3 regions of the Mediterraneibacter faecis genome follow, and region 2 is predicted to be linked to each of the others. Evidence: a T-box and tRNA genes for the amino acid it is inferred to sense, from the RefSeq annotation. Region 2 holds a T-box; the other regions hold tRNA genes.

Region 1 (5,362 bases), 570 kb from region 2:
TCAGATATGATAATGTCATCCAGATCTACGTCCACCTCGTCCGGTGTATCTCCGCTAATGCGCAGCACATCAATGTTATTTGCCTCAAGGTAATCAAATACTTTCTCCATCTGCTCTGTATTGAGTTCCATATCATTGAAAAAATCATTGATCTCCTGAACATCCAGTATGCTCTTTTTCTTTTTACCAAGTGCAACCAGGTCTTTCAATCTCTCAAGAAATTTCTGTGTAATATCGTCCATGTGTTCTTCCTTCCTTCGCTGCGCGCATCCGCAGCCTGTCTTGTTTTATTTTATCCTTATTGAATTGTAATATTCAAATTCTTCAGGTTCTCCAGCTTCCGTTTTTCTTCCATCAAATGCTGTAACCCCCGCATATCTGTCGGGTCGAGATTCATTGTCTGATGCTCAATGCTATAACTCTTCACCCGCAGGATTGTCTCCTGTAAAGCCTGTTCTCTCTCTTCCTTTGTCCTCAGCTCTTTGATTCTTGTGTTAAACAAAGAGGCTGCTTCTCTGTGATCTTCTTCCTCTGTGAAGTGATTCAGTATCTTCGCAGGATTCAAGGCTCCCTGCTTTCTCTGCTCATATAAAAGTTCTGCAACCGTCCGATACAGACTTTCTGTAAAATCACCCGGGCTTATGTACTGACTGATCTGATCAAAGAGCCTGTCATCATCGATCATCCAGGTCAACAATGCTTTCTGTGAAGTAAGGATTCCATCTTCCTTTTGCTTCTTCTCAGATCCCTCTGCCCGTTTCGGTCTTGCGACCGGTCTCGCCATTCCGGCATTCACAGCCATCTTTGCGACCATCTTCTCCAGGCTTTCCCGGCTGACCCGGTATGCTGTTGCAACAGCTTCGATATAGTTGTTACGCTCCAGCTCATCTTCGAATTCAAGCAATCTCCTCGACACTTCCCTGAAAAAATCTGTCTTGCCTTCGGGAGAATTCATATCATATTCTTTCTCCAGCATCTCCAGGCTGAACATGAATCCATTACGCGCCGCATGGATCCGCTTCTCATATTCTTCTGCTCCAAGGTTCTTAATGAATTCATCCGGATCTTTATATGGATCCATCCTTACAACTTTAGCAGAAATCCCGGCCTCCCGCAAGATCGGCACTGCGCGAAGTGCTGCTCTTGTACCGGCTTCATCACTGTCATAAGTCAGATACACTTCCTGGACATAACGCTTGATCAGAGCTGCATGCCCTGCTGTCAATGCAGTCCCCAATGAAGCTACCGCATTCGTAAATCCGGACTGATGGAGAGAGATCACATCCATATATCCTTCGCAAAGAAGAAAGTATGGCTTTCTTGATGTTCTGGCACGGTTCAGACCATAAAGATTCCGGCTCTTATCAAAAACGACCGTCTCCGGTGAATTCAGATATTTCGGTTTCCCATCTCCCATCACACGACCACCAAATCCGATCACACGGTTATTGACATCCATAATTGGAAACATCACACGATTCCAAAACTTGTCGTACACACCCTGACGTTCATCCGTGTTGATCAGTCCGGCCTGTCGAATCAGGTCTTCACTGTATCCCTTCTCTCTCAGATACTTATACAGATCATCACTGTATTTGTTCGAAAATCCCAGTCCAAACGCTGTGATCGTCTCATCTGAGAGTTCACGGTTCTTAAGATAACTGTAGGCCTGACTTCCACGCTCTGATTTCAGCTGTACGTAGAAATACTTTGCAGCCAGCTTATTCATCTCAAGAATCGTAGACTTTAAATCTGCTTTTTCCTTCGCTTCTTTCGAGTATTCCATCTCCGGAAGTTCGATTCCTGCTCTGTCCGCAAGAAACTTCACTGCTTCTACAAAAGAAAAATTCTCATATTCCATAAGAAATGTAAAAACATTCCCTCCCGCCCCACATCCAAAGCAGTAATACATCTGCTTCTGTCTGCTCACAGAAAAAGATGGTGATTTCTCATTATGGAACGGACATAATCCAAAATAAGAGCTGCCTTTCTTCTGCAGCCGGACATATCCGGAAATCACATCTACAATATCATTCCTTGATCTTACTTCTTCTATCAGTTCTTCTGAGTAGTACATGAATGCCTCCGCTTAATGTTTAAAGAATACTCTATTATATATATTCGACAAAACTCTTCTCTTTCCTTTTTATTTTTTTAATTTTCTTCTTTTTTTCTTTTCCAATATTATTTTCCAAGCAGAACGGTTTTATATATAAAAAAACCAAGAATACTTTGTTCTGTACTCTTGGTCTTATCTTACTGCGGAAGATGGGACTTGAACCCACACGATCGCATTGATCACAAGATCCTTAGTCTTGCTCGTCTGCCAGTTCCGACACTTCCGCATTCTGAAATATTTTTTGAAATGATGCGGAAGATGGGACTTGAACCCACACGATCGCATTGATCACAAGATCCTTAGTCTTGCTCGTCTGCCAGTTCCGACACTTCCGCATTTCTAAAATATTTTTTTGAAAATGATGCGGAAGATGGGACTTGAACCCACACGATCGCATTGATCACAAGATCCTTAGTCTTGCTCGTCTGCCAGTTCCGACACTTCCGCATATCATCATTTTACCGTGGTCATCTGCGTTACCGCCTTGCCACAACGACTATAATACACGTTGCGGCATTAAATGTCAACAGTTTTTTTAATTTTTTTAAAAATTTATTTTTTATATACAATTAATACAATAAGAAAACCCGGTCTTCCGAAGAAAACCGGGCGAAAATACAAGCTCAAATTAAGCAAGTTTCTCTTTTGCTACTGCTGCGAGTGCTGCGAATCCTTCTCTGTCGCTTACTGCAAGCTCTGCAAGCATCTTTCTGTTCATGTCAACGTTAGCCAGTTTAAGACCATACATGAATTTGCTGTAAGAAAGTCCATTCATTCTTGCAGCTGCGTTAATACGAGCGATCCAAAGCTGTCTCATCTGACGCTTACGCTGTTTTCTTCCTGCGTAAGAAGATGTGAGTGCTCTCATTACAGACTGTTTTGCAACTCTGTACTGTTTGGAACGAGCTCCTCTGTATCCTTTAGCCAGTTTCAGTGTTCTGTTATGTTTCTTCTTAGCGTTCATTCCGCCTTTGATTCTTGCCATTTCCTAATCTCCTCCTTAATCTACTTCCAAATCTTACAGATATGGTAAAACCTTCTTCATGTTCTTTACATTTGTTGCATCTGTAATAGTTGCCTGTCTCAGATTTCTCTTTCTCTTTGTAGACTTCTTTGTTAAGATATGGCTCTTGTAAGCTTTATTTCTTTTCAGCTTTCCTGTACCTGTTACTTTGAAGCGCTTTGCTGCCGCTCTATTTGTTTTGATTTTTGGCATGATAATTTCCTCCTTTATTGTGCTGCCTTACAGGATCTTCATCCCGGATCATATTGTCTTAACGTTTTTCAGCTAAAACCATACTCATATTTCTGCCTTCCAATTTTGCTGCCTTTTCTACCGTAGCAACATCTTCCAGCTGCTTTGCAAAATCATCAAGGATATGCTTGCTCTGCTGTACGTGAGCCATCTCACGACCTCTGAAACGCAGTGTCACCTTAACCTTATTTCCCTTGGAAATGAACTTCTTAGCATTGTTCACTTTGGTATTCAGGTCATTCGTATCAATGTTCGGTGATAAACGCACTTCTTTGATTTCAACAGTTTTCTGTTTCTTCTTGGCTTCTTTCTCTTTACGAGTCTGCTCGTATTTGTACTTGCCATAGTCAATGATCTTACATACCGGTGGCTTTGCTCCCGGTGCAATCTTCACCAGATCAAGCTCTGCTTCCTGTGCAAGCTTCATTGCATCTCTGGATGACATGATGCCTAACTGTTCCCCATCCGCGCTGATCAATCTTACTTCTTTATCTCTGATCTGCTCGTTAATCATTAAATCGCTAATTGTCGTATACCTCCGTCAAATGAATTTCCTTTAGGTTCTTACGCGAAAACACAAAAAAACGAGTGAATATCATATCCACCCGACAAATGTAATAACTCCAACAGGAGCTCCTTATTATCGATATCGGACCATCAGTCACTCAATTGTGCTGCGGTGAGAGTGGATACTCTACTTTGTTTTTTGCTTAACGCAACATCTAATCTACCATATCCACTCTTTCCTGTCAACACTTTAAATGCATTTTCTTTTGTTTTTTTATTTTTTTCGAAATTTATCTTTCATTTCCCATGCAGAATACGGCAACAACACCCGGTCCTGTATGACTTCCGATCACTGTTCCGATATTATTGATCAGAATATTCTCTATTCCCATCTTCTCTCTGACACGTCCGGCAACATACTCTGCATCTTTCAGGCAATCTCCGTGCGTGATCATTATGATCTCATTCTCCCAGCCTTTCGACTGTTCTACTGCCATATCAACAATTTTATTCAGAGACTTCTTGCGACCTCGTTCTTTCGCAATCACCTGAAGTTTTCCATTGTTATCCATATGTATGATTGGTTTCACTTGCACGAGTGTCCCCAAAACTGCTGCCGCTTTGGAAATACGTCCACCTCTCTGCAGATGATTCAGATCATCCACCGTAACATTATGGCAAACGTGAAGCTTGTTCTCTTCTGCCCACTTTGCAATCTCATCAATCGTCTTACCTTCTTCTTTCAACTTAAGAGCATAGTACAAAAGCAAGCCCTCTCCCAGGCAGGCGCAAAGTGTATCGATCACGATAATCTTTGCTTCCGGATAATCCTCCGCCAGTTCTTCCGCCGCGATTCGCATACTATTGCATGTTCCGCTTAATCCGGAAGAGAATCCAAGATGAAGTACATCTTTTCCTTCCTTCACAAACGGTTCAAGCATCTCGCGTGCTTCCTCCGGATTGATCTGAGAAGTCACAGACATATGGCCTTCTCTTAATTTCTGAAAGAACTCTTTTGCTGTCAATCCTGACATATCTGTGTAAGTTTCTCCATCAATTGTATATTTCAACGGAAGAACCGGAACATGTCTCTCTTCCAGCCATTCCTTCGGTAAGTCTACAGTACTGTTCACGGTAATAATGAACTCTCTCATGTCAATAACCTCCTGCTCTCTTTCTTCCGGAAACCACCACTACATTCCATATAGCAGACATGTATTTTCCGGATAAGCAATATTTTTTATATCATACCACCTTTTATAATAAAGAGCAAAGATATATTAACAAAATTAAGATTTTGTCAGTTAATTTTTACATTTAGATAATTTCTTCCTGAAAGTGTTTTATTAAACACGAGGAAACATAATACCAAAATACATCCCACAACAAATCCATACAGATTAAACACTGCAGTCAGTACAAGAAGCATCAGTCTCATAAATTTTAATGCATATCCAAGTTCGAAATTCGGCTGTGTATAA
Region 2 (5,362 bases):
CAAAACTCCGATCGTGTTTGAGGGGATTAATAATATTGAATATGCCAAAGAGGTGAGTCAGGATCCGTTTGTTACAGGTGTGATCGAAAGGTTTTCTTATAAAGAAAATTTGGAATTTGCAAAGAAGATTGAACCACAGGCAAAAAATATTGTGGCAATTGTAGATAATACAGTGACAGGAATTGGTGAGCAGCAGCAATTTTATGCCCAGGAAGAGGAATATCCAGAGTTCACGTTTGATGTGATCAATGGTTCACTGCTGACACAGCAGCAGATTCTTGACCGTATTTCTGCGATAGATAAGGATACTATTTTAATTTACCTGATTCTTTCGGAAGATGTGAATGGAAATATCTATACGAATGAACAGGTTTGCCAGATTATAAAGGAATATGCAAAGGTTCCGGTTTTTCGTTTTGTTCAGGCGGGAATCGGTGAAGGCGTTTTAGGCGGAAATATTGTATCACATAGGAAATCTGGTGAGATTGCTGCGCAAATGGTTATGGAGATATTTAAAGGCACTGATTTATCTGAGATATCAATGATGGATGAAAGTCCGAATGAATATTATCTGGACCAACAAGTGTTAGATGAATTTAATATTTCTAAAAATCTGATACCGAATGTTGCGGAAGTGATCAATCAGAAAGATGGATTTTGGAAATTGTATGGTAAAGTGATCCTTGCTGTTTTTAGTATCTCAGTAGTTATTATGCTTGCGATACTGGTGAGGATTCGTACTGTTTATGCGCGGCGCAGATATGCAGAGCTGGAAAAAAGCAATCATCAGTTAGAAGAGGCGGTAGCTGAGGCGCAGGCAGCAACACAGGCGAAAAGCCAATTTCTGCATAGCATGTCGCACGATATCCGAACACCGATGAATGCGATAGTCGGATTTACTAAAATTGCGATGAAACAGAATTCAAATGCAGAAGTAGGAGACTGTTTGCAGAAGATTTCAAATAGTTCAGAACATTTACTGTCATTGATCAGTGACGTACTTGATATCAGCAGGATAGAGAATGGGAAGCCGGTTTATACCCCTGTTCCGACAGAACTGTATTCTGCAGCAGACAAGGTACGAGATATCATACAGGGATTGACTGGTGAAAAAGAATTGATCTTTCATACAGAGATACCATTTTCAAATCAGAAGTGTATGGTACTTACAGACCCACTTCGTATTCAGGAAGTATTGGTCAATATTCTTGGAAATGCAGTGAAATTTACAGATGCTGGTGGTACGATTTCATTTATTATGAAGATAAATCCAGGGGAAGATGAAAAGCATATAATAGTGAAGTATATCATTACCGATACGGGGCGTGGAATGAGCAGTGAGTTCCTTCCTCATGTTTTTGATGAATTTTCACAGGAACGGTCTGGAGCAAGAACACAGTATAAAGGGACAGGACTTGGCATGGCGATCACAAAGCATTACATTGATGCGATGGGTGGGACAATTCAGGTTGAAAGTAAGCTTGGCGAGGGAACCACATTTGTTGTAGAGTTACCGATGGAAATTCTATCTGTTAACGAAATGGAGAACTCAGATCAGACGGATCAAAAGAATTCTGAAATGCAGTTACAGGGAAAGTGTGTTTTGATTGCAGAAGATAATGAGCTGAATGCGGAGATTCTGGAAACGTTGCTTCAAGATAAAGGAATACAATATGTCAGGGCTGAAAATGGAAAAGAGGCGTTGAATCTGTTTGCTGCTCATCCGGAAGGGAGTTTTGATGCAATTCTTATGGATATTATGATGCCGGAGATGGATGGTTATGAAGCAACGAGAAGAATAAGGAGCATGAAAGATCGTCCAGATGGAGAAAAGATTCCAATCATTGCCATGACAGCAAATGCTTTTGCGGAAGATATGCAGGCATCTCTGGCAGCAGGGATGAATGCACATCTGACAAAGCCGATAGAGATAGACAGTCTCATAAGGACAATTTCGAACCAACTGAAGAAATAACATGGGAAGATGTGATCCTGATATTAATAAGAAATAGAAAAGAGGATTCAAAGTGAACTACGGAGAAATTAAAAAATGTGATATTGCAAATGGAGAGGGTGTTCGTGTTGCCCTTTTCGTGTCAGGCTGCAGGCATCATTGTAAGGGATGTTTTAACAGTATGACATGGGATTTTAATTATGGAAAGAAATTTACGGAAGAAACAGAAGAAGAGATTCTGGAAGCGTTGAAGCCGAATTATATTGATGGACTGTCATTGCTTGGTGGCGAACCATTCGAACCGGAGAATCAGGAAGTGCTTGTGAAGCTTTTAAGAAAAGTGAAGGAACGTTATCCGGAGAAGAACATCTGGTGTTACAGCGGTTATTTGTTCGATGAGGAACTGAAGAAAGAAAGCAGGGCAAGATGTGAGTATACAGATGAGATGCTTTCTATGCTGGACGTACTTGTGGATGGAAGATTTGAGGAAGATAAGAAAAATATTACACTGCTGTTCAGAGGTTCGGAAAATCAGCGCTTGATTGATGTGAAGAAATCACTGGAACAGGGACAGGTTGTAGAATGGAAACCGGCAATAAAAAGAGGACTTTAAGCGGAAAAAAGCCTTGACTTATATTCATATAGTTTTTATAATAAGTAGGTATATTGTAAAAACGCAGATGAGGAGTAGTAGAAGGAAAAGATGCTTTTCAGAGAGCTGTCGGCAGGTGTGAGGCAGCAGCACAGACTTTGAACTGACCTCGGAGTTCTTTCGGTGAAAAGATGTTATATTGATTAGCTGAAGGCGGGAGTTCCCGTTATAGAATAAATGAGTGCATTTGGCGTTGAGCCGGATGAATAAGAGTGGTACCACGGAATTAAAGCCTTTTCGTCTCTTGAATATATGAGAAGAAGAGGCTTTCTTTATATTGATGAAAGAGAGGAATTACGTACATGGGTACAAAGATTGTTTACAATCACAAAGCCATTGAGAAAAAATGGCGTGAGAAATGGGAAGAGACACCGGTCAATCCAAGAAATGGAAAAGACGGAAACAAGAAGCCAAAATATTACTGCCTGGATATGTTCCCGTATCCATCAGGAAATGGTCTTCATGTAGGGCATTGGAGAGGATATGTAATCTCTGATGTATGGAGCCGCTATAAATTACAGCAGGGATATTACATTGTTCATCCAATGGGATGGGATGCTTTCGGTCTTCCGGCTGAGAACTATGCGATCAAGATGGGCGTTCACCCGGCAAAATCAACAGAGGCGAACATCACGAACATCAAGAGACAGATCAATGATATTGCAGCACTGTATGACTGGGATATGGAAGTAAATACAACAGATCCTGAGTTCTACAAGTGGACACAGTGGATCTTCGTGAAGATGTTCAAGGAAGGTCTTGCTTATGAGAAAGAGTTCCCGATCAACTGGTGTCCGTCATGTAAGACAGGTCTTGCAAACGAAGAGGTTGTGAATGGTAAATGTGAGCGTTGCGGTGCAGAGGTTACAAAGAAGAACCTTCGTCAGTGGATGCTTCGTATCACAAAATATGCAGACCGTCTGTTGAATGATCTTGATAAACTTGACTGGCCGGAGAAGGTTAAGAAGATGCAGGCTGACTGGATTGGAAAATCTTACGGTGCAGAAGTTGACTTCCCGGTAGAAGGAAGAGAGGAGAAAATCACTGTTTATACGACAAGACCGGATACACTTCACGGAGCTACATTTATGGTACTTGCTCCTGAACATGAACTGGCAGCATCTCTCGCAACAGATGAGACAAGAGAAGCTGTAGAAAAATACATTTATGATGCATCTATGAAGTCCAATGTTGACCGTATGCAGGATAAGGAGAAGACAGGTGTCTTCACAGGAAGCTATGCGATCAACCCACTGAATGGTGCAAAGACACCAATCTGGCTGTCTGATTATGTACTGGCTGACTACGGTACAGGAGCAATCATGTGTGTACCTGCACATGATGACCGTGACTTCGAGTTCGCAACAAAATTCAATATTCCGATCATTCAGGTTATCGCAAAAGACGGAGAAGAGATCGAGAATATGACAGAGGCATATACAGATGCGGTCGGAACAATGATCAACTCCGGTGAGTGGAATGGTATGGAGTCTTCTGTGCTTAAGAAAGAAGCTCCGCATATGATTGAAGAGATGGGAATCGGACGCGCAACAGTAAACTACAAGCTGCGTGACTGGGTATTCTCCCGTCAGCGTTATTGGGGAGAGCCAATCCCGATCATTCACTGCCCGAAGTGTGGAAATGTTCCGGTGCCGGAAGAAGAACTCCCGCTTCGTCTGCCGGAGGTAGATTCCTACGAGCCAACAGGAACAGGTGAGTCACCGCTTGCTGCAATCGATGAGTGGGTAAACTGCAAGTGTCCGGTTTGTGGAAGCGATTCCAAGAGAGAGACAAACACAATGCCACAGTGGGCAGGCTCCTCCTGGTATTTCCTGCGTTATGTAGATAATCATAATTCAGAAGCACTCGTTTCCAGAGAGAAAGCAGACGAGATGCTTCCGGTAGATATGTACATCGGTGGTGTAGAACATGCTGTACTTCACCTTCTGTACTCCAGATTCTATACAAAATTCCTGTGCGATATCGGAGCAATTGACTTTGATGAGCCGTTCCGCAAACTGTTTAATCAAGGAATGATCACAGGTAAGAACGGAATTAAGATGAGTAAGTCTAAAGGAAATGTTGTATCACCGGATGATCTCGTACGTGATTACGGATGTGACTCCCTGAGAATGTATGAGCTCTTCGTAGGACCACCGGAGCTGGATGCAGAGTGGGATGACCGTGGAATTGACGGTGTAAACCGTTTCCTGAAACGTCTCTGGAACATCCTTATGGATAGCAAAGAGAAGGATATTCAGCCTACAAAAGAGATGATCAAACTTCGTCACAGAATGGTTTATGACATCACAACAAGACTTGAAAGCTTCAGCCTGAATACAGTTATTTCCGGATTTATGGAATATAACAACAAGTTCATGGAAATTGCAAAGAAAGAGGGCGGAATCGACAAAGAGACACTCGAGACAATCGCAGTACTTCTTTCTCCATTCGCACCACACTTTGCAGAAGAGATGTGGGAGCAGCTTGGACATGAAGAGACAATCTTCAATGCAGGATGGCCAAAATATGATGAGAACGAGATGAAAGATGATGAGATCAAGATTCCGGTTCAGATCAACGGTAAGACAAAAGCTGTAATCGAGATTCCAGCTGATATCTCTAAAGATGATGCAATCGCAGCAGGTAAAGAGGCAATCGCTGATAAGCTGACAGGAAATGTGATCAAGGAGATCTATGTTCCGAAGAAGATTATCAATATTGTAATGAAATAATTCGAATAAATGAGAAATGGC
Region 3 (5,362 bases), 680 kb from region 2:
CATCCGCTGCTGTAGAATACCCGGTCTTTGTCTTCTTTGCATGAGGCATTTCCAGTTTTTCAAAAAGAATCACGCCAAGTTGTTTTGGAGAATTGATATTAAACTCTTCCCCTGCCATTTCATAAATCTCTTTTTCCAGCTCAACGATTCTTGCTCCAAGCTCTTCTCCGTAACGCTTCAGCTCTTCACCTTCAACCTTAACACCGGCCTGTTCCATATCATACAATGTAAATACTAATGGCATTTCAATTTCATTAAACAAACGGAACATTCCATTCTCTTCCAGTTTCTTCTCAAGAACCGGGACACAGGCATAAGCTGTATATGCCTCATAACATGATTTTGTACCCTCATCAAGTTTTTCATCAATTAAAAGATTCAAATGTTCTCTTGCCACATCTTCTGCATTGTAATCATTTTTCAGAGGATTCAGAAGATATGCTGCTACGATTGCATCAAATCCGTTCTCACTTGTAAGTTCCGGCAGCCATTCCAGATATTCTTTCAATCCACACATTGAAAAACGTTTCACACTTTTTGCAAGGTGAGACAACTTTCCTGTCAGATATTCAAAATCAGCATCCATATCACAAGGAATCGTAACAATCTTTTCTGCTTCATAGCAAAGAGAAATCCTTCCGTATCCTGAAGCATGCGCAAACAATGGGAGAACATTTCCAGCATCTTTGGAAAATGCCGCACCAACGGTTTCTGCTTTCTCCGCCTCTTTAAAGACTTTCTCAATTTCTTCTTTTCCTGTTACCTCACGAAAATATTTTTCCACATCATTCACTGACGCTTCTACATCAAATCTTCCAAGCAGATTTTTAAACTCCAGTCTTTGGAATAATTCATGAGCTTCTTTTGTATAAGGATTCTCATGTCTGGCATTTTCAAGTTCAAAGGTAATATCTGCATCCAGTTTAATCGTCGCAAGAGTCTTACTAAGCTGTGCCTGTTCCCAGAATTCTTTCAGATTCTTGCTTGCTCTTGGTGGTTTCAGCTCATCAACATGCTCGTACGCATTTTCAATCGTCTGGTACTGCTGAATAATCTTTGTCGCTGTCTTTTCGCCAACTCCCGGAACACCAGGGATATTATCAGCAGTATCACCCATCAAAGCCTTTACATCAATAAATTCCTTCGGTGTTACTCCATAGCGTTCCTGCACATCTGCCGCATAATAATCTTCTACTTCCGTCTTCCCCTGCTTCGTCTTTGGGATGCGGATCTTAATATGCTCTGTCGCAAGCTGAAGCGTATCACGGTCTCCGGAAATGATGGAAACATCCATTCCTTTCTCCTCACAACGATGAGACAAGGTTCCCAAAAGATCATCCGCCTCAAGTCCGGCCTTTTCAATCACTTCTATATGCATCGCACGCAGAACGTCCTTGATCACAGGCACCTGCTGACGCAGTTCCTCTGCCATCGGCTTTCTCGTGCCCTTATAATCTGCAAACATCTCATGGCGAAATGTCGGCGCATGCACATCAAATGTAACTGTCAGATATTCCGGCTTCTCTTCATCTAATATCTTAAACATAATATTCAGGAATCCATAAACTGCGTTCGTATGCAGTCCTTCCGAATTCGTCAGATCCGGAACTCCATAAAACGCCCGGTTCAATATACTGTGTCCATCGATCAGTACGATTTTATCTCTCATCAGATTCTCTCCTATTATCTCTTGCTTTTTGTTGCATTTCATTTTAACCATTATTAAAGTATACACTAATTAACTTCTTTTTTAAAGGTTCATTTTATGGTATCATAATTTAGGGAGTGAACAGTAACCTTTTGACTCCAATATTTTGTAAACAATATTTTCAAAAATACTATCAGGAGAATTATTATGGATGGAATTATATTTGATGTAGATGGAACACTTTGGGATTCTGTTGAAGTTGTAGCCGAATCCTGGAATCTTGCAATAAAAGAGAACTCTGATCTTGAGCCAAACTTAAACCGCGAAATTCTTCAGGGACTGTTTGGAAAGACAATGGACGAAATTGCTGCCGGAGTTTTTCCCGATCTCGACACGGACTCTCGAAGAAAACTGATGGATATCTGTTTTGATTATGAAAACCGCTATCTTGAAACACATCCCGGTGTTTACTACGAAGGTGTTATGGACACACTCAAAGAGCTGGCTCTGGAATATCCTCTTTTTATTGTAAGCAATTGCCAGTGCGGATATATTGAAGTTATGATGAAAGGCGCAGGCATGGAACCATATATCAAAGATTTCCTTTGTTTTGGCCAGACGCAGACTTCCAAAGACCAGACGATTCTGAAATTAATGGAGAAAAATAATCTGACATCCCCTGTCTATGTCGGAGATACCCAGGGAGATGCTGATTCCTGCAAAAAAGCCGGTATCCCTTTTATCTTTGCTGAATATGGTCTTGGAGATGTTAAGGAAGATTACCCGACGATACATTCTTTTTCAGAATTAAAAACCATTTTAAGAGAGCTTGATTAACATCTCCGCTTCTGTTTACTTTTTTCATAATCGCGGATTTTACGCATCAATCCGCGATAAATCTTATCCTGAAGCAGTTCCCGATGTTCATACGATACCGGATATTCGTTCATGAAATCGGGATGTTCTTTTATATAGCAATCTCTTTCTTCTTTCGTTGCATTCAACAGATACTTTTCATAATAATCCATATCATCTATTTTTTCTTTATTCATCACTTTCTCCCATCCCCCTTAGTTCTTATACTGTCTCATTTCTCGCACATTTTTCATGTTTTTATCAATTATAGTCGTAGTACGACTATATTTCAATAGTCGTGTCAGGACTTTTATATAATAATCCAAAAATACAAAAGATATCAGATTATTGTTCACTGGATACTGTGAACAATAGCTTGTTTCCGGTTAAGTTCGCACACCGGATTTAAGGTACGAGGATGGGATTATGAAATTCGAAAACATACGAAATTTGCGAGAAGATAATGATAAAACGCAGAAAGAAGTTGCTGCATATCTCAACATCAAACAGACTACATATTCTAAATATGAACTTGGAAAAATCAACGTTCCTATTGATGTCTTCATCAAACTTGCTGATTATTATACAGTCTCAATTGATTATCTCGTTGGACGTGGAAAAAAGTGAACTTACAAAATGAAAAATCTCTGGACATCTTGCAAACATTGAATCTGTAAGATGTTCAGAGATTACGTTCGATGCCGCTGGCCGGACTCGAACCGGCACGGCTACTAACCGCTTGATTTTGAGTCAAGTGCGTCTGCCAATTCCGCCACAGCGGCTTATTCTGTCGGACAAGAAAATCTTCTTGTCCGAATCAGCTTTTTTATGTTACCATATCCGGTCACATTTTTCAACTATTTTTTTATGATTTTATTTGTTTTTTATTTGCAAAGTTTCTTTCCAACCTCAAAACAATCAAATGTTGCAAAATAGTCTTTCGGTGTCTCCGCACGGCGAATCATCTGTACACTTCCATCTTCTTTTAAAAGAAGTTCTGCTGATTTCAATTTACCATTATAGTTATATCCCATAGAGAAACCATGTGCACCCGTATCATGGATTACAAGGTAATCTCCCATATCAACTTCCGGAAGCATTCTGTCAATTGCAAACTTATCATTATTTTCACACAGAGAACCTGTTACATCATATTTGTGATCGCACGGTGCGTCTTCTTTTCCAAGAACAGTAATATGATGATATGCTCCATACATTGCCGGGCGCATCAGGTTAACAGCACACGCATCTACTCCGATGTAGTTCTTATAAGTATTCTTCTCATGGATTGCTTTTGTCACAAGGCAGCCATAAGGTCCCATCATAAAGCGGCCAAGCTCTGTGTAGATTGCAACATCTCCCATTCCTGCCGGAACAAGTACTTCTTCATAAACCTTGCGGACACCCTCTCCGATCACACGGATATCATTCGGTTCCTGATCCGGTGTGTAAGGAATTCCAATACCACCAGAAAGATTAATAAACTTAATATGTACTCCTGTTTCTTTCTGAAGACGTACTGCCTGTTCAAAAAGAACTTTTGCAAGCATTGGATAATAATCATTTGTCACTGTATTGCTGGCAAGGAATGCATGAATACCGAATTCTTTTGCGCCTTTTGCCTTCAGTGTCTTAAATGCTTCTGTGATCTGCTCTGTTGTCATTCCATACTTTGAATCTCCCGGATTATCCATAATATCATTACTGATCTTGAATATTCCGCCCGGATTATAACGACAGCTGATTGTCTCCGGAATATGTCCGATTGTCTTCTCAAGGAAGTCAATATGTGTAATATCATCCAGATTGATGATTGCTCCAAGTTTATCAGCAAGTTTAAAATCTTCCTCTGGTGTATCATTAGAGGAAAACATAATATCATGACCATCAATTCCAACTGCATCTGACATAAGCAGTTCTGTATAAGAGGAGCAGTCACAACCGCATCCATACTCTTTCAAGATCTGTAAAAGGAACGGATTCGGAGTTGCCTTTACAGCAAAATACTCTTTATATCCCGGATTCCATGCAAATGCTTCCTTTAATGCTTTTGCATTCTCGCGGATTCCTTTCTCATCATAAAGATGGAACGGAGTCGGATATGTTTTTACAATCTCTTCAACCTGTTCTTTTGTCACAAATGGTTTCTTACTCATTTTCATTTTCTCCTTCGCGTATTTTGATTAATTCTATCTCATTCGCAAGTGCTGTTTTAAACAGCGTAACGAAATTTCTTTGTCCGGAATAGACACAGGTGTTTCTGCTCTCCTGTCCATATTCACCTGAAAGTACATATTTAGAATCTGTGATCAGACCAATCTGATTTCCTTTTTCTTTCGTCACATAAATGATCGCCCCTGAAAGTTCAAATGGATGATCTGTCACAAGAACTACCTTTTTTCCTTTTTCTGTCAGTTCCTTTAACTGTCCTTTCAACTGTTCCAGACAGACACCGGAACAGGAACAATACACTCTTTCTTCCACATTAGCCAGAAGATTATGGATCTTATCTGAAATATGTTCCTGACCATCGATCGTAACATATCCTTCTTCTTCTTTCTGTTCTCCCGTAAGATTCATATCCAACCACTTCTGTTCTTCTTCCATTCTGCGGATTCTGTTACCACAGAACTCCTGAACATGAACCGGAATATATCGCTTGGCATCCTCTTCTACCAGATATGCAGCCCCTTTCTCAACCAGAGCTGCCAGTGATGCATACACATTCGACCTTGAGATTCCTGTATCTCTCGCAATCTCATACCCCGTCTGCTTTCCTGCTTCGATCAGCCGAAGATAAACAGTTGCTTCCTGCCGGGACATTCCAAAATGCATCAGATATTCAATTGCTTTACTTTC

What was found. The T-box of region 2 lies ahead of leuS (leucine--tRNA ligase). A T-box ahead of a tRNA ligase gene usually reads a tRNA of that ligase, here a tRNA-Leu.
Region 1: it encodes a tRNA-Leu, which carries the amino acid that the T-box ahead of leuS (leucine--tRNA ligase) is inferred to sense. The anticodon was not compared.
Region 3: it encodes a tRNA-Leu, which carries the amino acid that the T-box ahead of leuS (leucine--tRNA ligase) is inferred to sense. The anticodon was not compared.

Annotation. Positions count from the first base shown of each region.
Region 1 is NZ_AP043803.1:1,468,017-1,473,378, reverse strand. Features, by position in the region: gene rpoD (RNA polymerase sigma factor RpoD) at 1-242, opposite strand, end outside; gene dnaG (DNA primase) at 299-2,077, opposite strand; tRNA gene ACZ47Z_RS06960 (tRNA-Leu) at 2,261-2,345, opposite strand; tRNA gene ACZ47Z_RS06955 (tRNA-Leu) at 2,370-2,454, opposite strand; tRNA gene ACZ47Z_RS06950 (tRNA-Leu) at 2,482-2,566, opposite strand; gene rplT (50S ribosomal protein L20) at 2,748-3,104, opposite strand; gene rpmI (50S ribosomal protein L35) at 3,138-3,335, opposite strand; gene infC (translation initiation factor IF-3) at 3,394-3,888, opposite strand; gene ACZ47Z_RS06930 (DegV family protein) at 4,172-5,035, opposite strand; gene ACZ47Z_RS06925 (spore germination protein) at 5,182-5,362, opposite strand, start outside.
Region 2 is NZ_AP043803.1:2,033,429-2,038,790, reverse strand. Features, by position in the region: gene ACZ47Z_RS09640 (ABC transporter substrate binding protein) at 1-1,975, shown strand, start outside; gene nrdG (anaerobic ribonucleoside-triphosphate reductase activating protein) at 2,028-2,567, shown strand; T-box leader at 2,623-2,854, shown strand; gene leuS (leucine--tRNA ligase) at 2,909-5,341, shown strand.
Region 3 is NZ_AP043803.1:1,350,025-1,355,386, reverse strand. Features, by position in the region: gene polA (DNA polymerase I) at 1-1,669, opposite strand, end outside; gene ACZ47Z_RS06260 (HAD family hydrolase) at 1,856-2,485, shown strand; gene ACZ47Z_RS06255 (hypothetical protein) at 2,482-2,700, opposite strand; gene ACZ47Z_RS06250 (helix-turn-helix domain-containing protein) at 2,930-3,130, shown strand; tRNA gene ACZ47Z_RS06245 (tRNA-Leu) at 3,203-3,285, opposite strand; gene ACZ47Z_RS06240 (diaminopimelate decarboxylase) at 3,388-4,659, opposite strand; gene ACZ47Z_RS06235 (TrmB family transcriptional regulator) at 4,652-5,362, opposite strand, start outside.